2 regions of the Quatrionicoccus australiensis genome follow, and region 2 is predicted to be linked to the other one. Evidence: predicted binding sites of a transcription regulator. Region 2 holds the regulator's gene; the other holds the start of a gene.
The links. The regulator LexA, encoded in region 2, represses DNA repair genes until DNA is damaged. The targets are predictions, from matches to a motif close to ACTGTATNTANATACAGT.
Positions count from the first base shown of each region.

Region 1: recA (recombinase RecA) is a predicted target of LexA. The motif match lies at 1,306-1,323, and genes of this name have one in related genera.

Region 1 is NZ_CP075188.1:4,120,824-4,123,281, forward strand. It holds gene recX (recombination regulator RecX) at 1-108, opposite strand, end outside; gene recA (recombinase RecA) at 101-1,129, opposite strand; gene KI612_RS19540 (hypothetical protein) at 1,364-1,567, shown strand; gene KI612_RS19545 (RluA family pseudouridine synthase) at 1,564-2,217, shown strand; gene KI612_RS19550 (sodium:solute symporter family protein) at 2,287-2,458, shown strand, end outside.
Region 2 is NZ_CP075188.1:1,830,967-1,833,424, reverse strand. It holds gene KI612_RS08680 (Y-family DNA polymerase) at 1-217, opposite strand, end outside; gene imuA (translesion DNA synthesis-associated protein ImuA) at 150-857, opposite strand; gene lexA (transcriptional repressor LexA) at 854-1,459, opposite strand; gene KI612_RS08665 (helix-turn-helix domain-containing protein) at 1,934-2,458, opposite strand, start outside.

The DNA.
Region 1 (2,458 bases), 1.9 Mb from region 2:
CGACTCCGCCTGCGCGGCGAGCTTGGCCTTCAACTCCGCCCGGCTGTGATCGCGCCGGGTGAGGAGTCGAAGCGCGGCAACCCGCAGCGCAGCAGAGGGATCAGCCATCAACCTTGGCTGCCTTGACCGGCTTGATGACATTGGTGCTGGCCGCTTCGCGGATGCCCGCCTCGATCTCGGCAGCGATTTCCGGGTTGGCCTTGAGGAATTCGCGGGAATTGTCCTTGCCCTGACCGATCTTTTCGCCCTTGTAGGAATACCAGGCGCCGGATTTCTCGACCAGCTTGTGGGCAACCCCGAGTTCGACGATTTCGCCGTGGCGGGAAATGCCTTCGCCGTACAGGATGTCGAAAATGGCTTCGCGGAAGGGCGGCGACACCTTGTTCTTGACGACCTTGACCTTGGTTTCGCTGCCGATGACCTCGTCGCCCTTCTTGATCGAGCCGATGCGGCGGATGTCGAGGCGCACGGAAGCGTAGAACTTGAGCGCATTGCCGCCGGTCGTCGTTTCCGGCGAACCGAACATGACGCCGATCTTCATGCGGATCTGGTTGATGAAGATGACCAAGGTGTTGGTCTTCTTGATGTTGGCGGTCAGCTTGCGCAGTGCCTGGCTCATCAGGCGGGCGTGCAGGCCGACCATCTGGTCGCCCATTTCGCCTTCGATTTCGGCACGCGGCGTCAGCGCCGCGACCGAGTCGATGACGATGATGTCGACCGAGCCGGAACGGACCAGCATGTCGGAAATTTCGAGGGCCTGTTCGCCGGTATCCGGCTGCGAGATCAGCAGGTCACCGACATTGACGCCGAGCTTCTGGGCATATTGCGGATCGAGCGCGTGTTCGGCATCGATGAAGGCGGCAACGCCGCCCAGCTTCTGCATTTCGGCAATGACCTGCAGACAGAGCGTGGTCTTGCCCGAGGATTCCGGACCGTAGATTTCGACAACGCGGCCGCGCGGCAGACCGCCGACGCCCAACGCGATATCCAAGCCGAGCGAACCGGTAGAAACCACCTGGATGCCTTCGTCGATCTCGGCATCGCCCATCTTCATGATGGAGCCTTTGCCGAACTGCTTTTCAATCTGTTGCAGCGCTGCGCTGAGCGCCTTTGCCTTGTTGTCGTCCATGGGGGTACCTCGAAAATTTGAGCGGATTATGGCACAGGGGCCGAAGATGGAATAGAAATTGCTGCATCAGCAGAAAGGTCAGTTCAAGACAAACAAATATCCTTTTGCTGCATTACCCGGAGAAAGCGACAGAACACGCGGTATATTCTCGCTGGCTGATTTGGCGCCCATCGGATACTGGGTATAAATACAGTACATTTACAGTAAGCTATTGGCAAGCAAATTATTCGCCCGATGCAATTCAAACGACTTATCGCACTGCTCATGCTGGCCATGACATTCACCGCCGTCGGCAAACCCGCCGCCTGGTACTGGTGGGCCAGCCGCATCGACGGCCAGCGCATCTGCGCCCAGACGGCGCCGGCAAAAGGCTGGCTGCGGGACAGCGGGCCGTTCGCCGACAGTCGCTGCAGCGACGTCCCGCCCCGCCAGCCATGAGCGCCTATTACCCACCGGTAGACACCGGTCTGACCCCGCTTTTCGTCGATGACACGCTGCTCATCGTCGACAAGCCGGCCGGCCTGCTCTCAGTGCCAGGCCGCGGCGAGGACAAGGCGGATTGCCTGGCCAGCCGCATCCAGGCGCAATTTGCCGATGCGCTGATCGTGCACCGCCTGGACATGTCGACTTCCGGCCTGCTCGTGCTGGCGCGCGGCGAAGAAATGCACCGGCTGCTCTCGAAGCTGTTCCGCGACCGCCTGGTGGACAAGCGCTATGTCGCCGTCGTCGACGGCCTGCTCAAGGCAGAGCAGGGCGAGGTCGAACTGCCGCTCATCTGCGACTGGCCGAACCGGCCGCGCCAGAAGGTCGATTTCGATATCGGCAAACCTTCGCTGACCCGCTTCCGCCGCCTCGAACTTGACCCGGTCAACAACCTAACGCGCGTCGAACTCGAACCCTTTACCGGCCGCTCGCACCAGTTGCGCGTACACATGGCCGAACTCGGCCATCCGATTCTCGGCGACGACCTTTACGCCGGCGCCGCCGAGGGCAAGGCGGATCGCCTGTTGCTGCACGCCATGGATTTGGCCTTTTCCCACCCGTTGACCGGTGAGGCACTACGTTTCCACTGCCCGCCGCCGTTCTGATCCGGGCTGGGCGCAATCACCTTATAATTTCCGCGTTTTCAACCTCTTGGCCTCGTTGACCGTACGCTCATGCTGATCTGGTTCGTCGTTCTCTACCTGCTCGTTTCCATCGGCATCGGCCTCTTTGCGGCAACCCGCGTCCATAGTGCCAAGGACTTCGCCGTCGCCGGCCGCCATCTGCCGCTGCCGGTCGTCACCGCGACCGTATTCGCCACCTGGTTCGGCGCCGAAGCGGTGTTCG
Region 2 (2,458 bases):
GTGCCGCCGCTTCGCGCCCTGCGTCGCGTTCGAACACGGCCAGAGCGGGCGCCAGGCCGAGCGCCGTCGATAATTTCTGTCCCGACCCGACGCCGGCCTCGGCCGCTGCCCGGTCGACGCAGCACACCCGCCCGCGATTGACCAGCGCGCTAGGCGACTGCCGCAAGGGCAGTGCTTCGAGCGGCAACAGCGGAAAGTGAAGGGCCAGCCAGAGCACGCGACGATCTCCCGGGACGGGGAATGGACAGATGGAGTGGCCGCGCCGCCGGTCGGCCGCGCCGCTTGAGAATATGTACGGTCAGGCCGCTCGCCTCACCCGCCAGCACCAGGCGCAGGGGTGCCGGCGACGGCAGGCCGGCCACCGCGGTCGGCCGCCACAGGCAGGCCAGGGTCGGCCGACCTTCGACTGCAACCTGCAAACGACGCAAGGCACGCGCATCGATACTCACAGCCGGCCAGGCCAGCACGCCGGCGAAACCGCCGCTCGCCAGCAATTGCTCACAGCACCAGGCCGCATCGCGCCCGGCGCGGATCACCAGCAAACGTTCCGGCACCACGCCGGCGGCGGCCCAGGCCGGTGCATGCGGCTGCCAGGGCGGATCGATCAGGGCCAGCCAGCCGCCGGCCTGCGACAAGCTGGCCAGCGCCGGCAGCAGCAGGCCCATTTCACCCTGGCCGCAGCGGTCGACGAGGATTTCGCTGAGATTTCCGCGCGGCCAGCCGCCGCCCGGCAATTCGGCATCAAGTTCGGCATGGCCGCTGGCAATGGCGTTTTCCGGCAGGCCGGGCAGCGCGTCGCCGCGCCAGATGTCACCTCTGGCCAGCACTTCCGCCAGGGGCAACGGCACGGCGCTCATGAGAAGCTGCTGACCGCCCCGCGTATCAGGCCGACGGCAATGCCTTCGATGGCAAAATCGATTTCGGCGGGATTGACGATGATGGGTTCGAAATCCGGATTTTCGGCAATCAGCTCGATAAAGCCGCTGCGCCGCTGCAGGCGCTTGACGGTGACTTCCTCGTCGAGGCGGGCGACAACGATCTGGCCGTCACGCGCCTGGTTGGTCTTGTGCACGGCGAGCAGATCGCCGTCGAAGATGCCGGCATCGATCATCGACAAACCGCGCACCTTGAGCAGATAGTCGGCGCGTGGGCTGAACAACTGGGCATCAAGCGCGTAGCGCCCCTGTACGTTTTCGACGGCGAGAATGGGCGAACCGGCGGCAACGCTGCCGATCAGCGGCAGGCCGAGCTGTTCGATCAGGCGAATGCCGCGCGCCGAGCCGGCTTCGAGGACGATGGCGCCTTTCTTGGCAAGCGCCTTGAGGTGATCCTCGGCGGCATTGGGCGAAGCGAAGCCGAAAGCATGCGCGATTTCCATGCGGGTCGGCGGCGCACCGAGCACTTCCAGGGTGTTACGGATGAAATCGAGAATTTCCTGCTGACGCGGCGTGAGTTTCATGGCCTGCTCCACTAAAAACCAATGACTGTATTTTTATACAGCATTTGTTTTTTGGCAAGCGGAGAACTGCTAAGATCGCTGGTGGTGGGGGGGAATTGTTTATTCTGGGAAAGCCCGCACGAATTAAAGAAGGAAAAGAGCCTTGCGGGGCGTGGGTTTCCGGGCGGCGCCCAAAAAAAGCGGCCCCGTGGAAAATGCACAAATCCAGTACGAGAATGGAAAGAAATAGCCGTGTTTCAAGCGTTTACGGGTGTTTCGTGGTTTGGAATGAACAGTAGACCGGGGGCGGGCGTGAACACGGTGGGCGCTTAAAAATTACGCAGCTTAGTAATTGATCAGGTATTGCGCACCCTGTTTTTTGCTGTTTTTCGGGGTATTGGGAACCCATTGAGAACCCTACGGAGGATATTGCGCATCCTGGGGGTTGTGCCAAATATCGCGCAAATCACAACGCGGGCGTTACGAACTTAGACGTTAACTGGCCGCAAGCTCAATCGCCTCCAGAACCATGTCTGGATCTGTTTCACCTGTTGCACGGAATGTTTTATAGAGCATCAAAATCGTAGCCAATCTCTTCTGGGGAGATAGCTTGTAAGGTCCGTCATTCCCAAGCACAAAATTGACAGCTCCAAACACATCTCGGAGCAGCCTAGCGTTTTCAAATAGCGCCGCTACCAATTGGTTCAATACTGACAAATCAATCCATTGGGTCATATCCCATGGGACATCTGGTCTTGACTCAAGCTCTGCCTTGTCCATTAACCATTCGCTTGTCGTTACATCGGATATAGCCTCGATAACGAACCCCAAAATATCGTGAGCAAAACCGGTTTTTTTCTCGATGCTCTCCAAGACGAAAACGGTGGCCATTCTGAAAAAATCTGGCGTTTGGGTTCGCTTGCCAGTAATCACATAGGTAACGTCAACCCCGGCCTCAAAAGCAGCCAGAAGGTATGCAGCATCAGGGGAACGCTTTCCAGATTCGTAGTTAACCTGTGA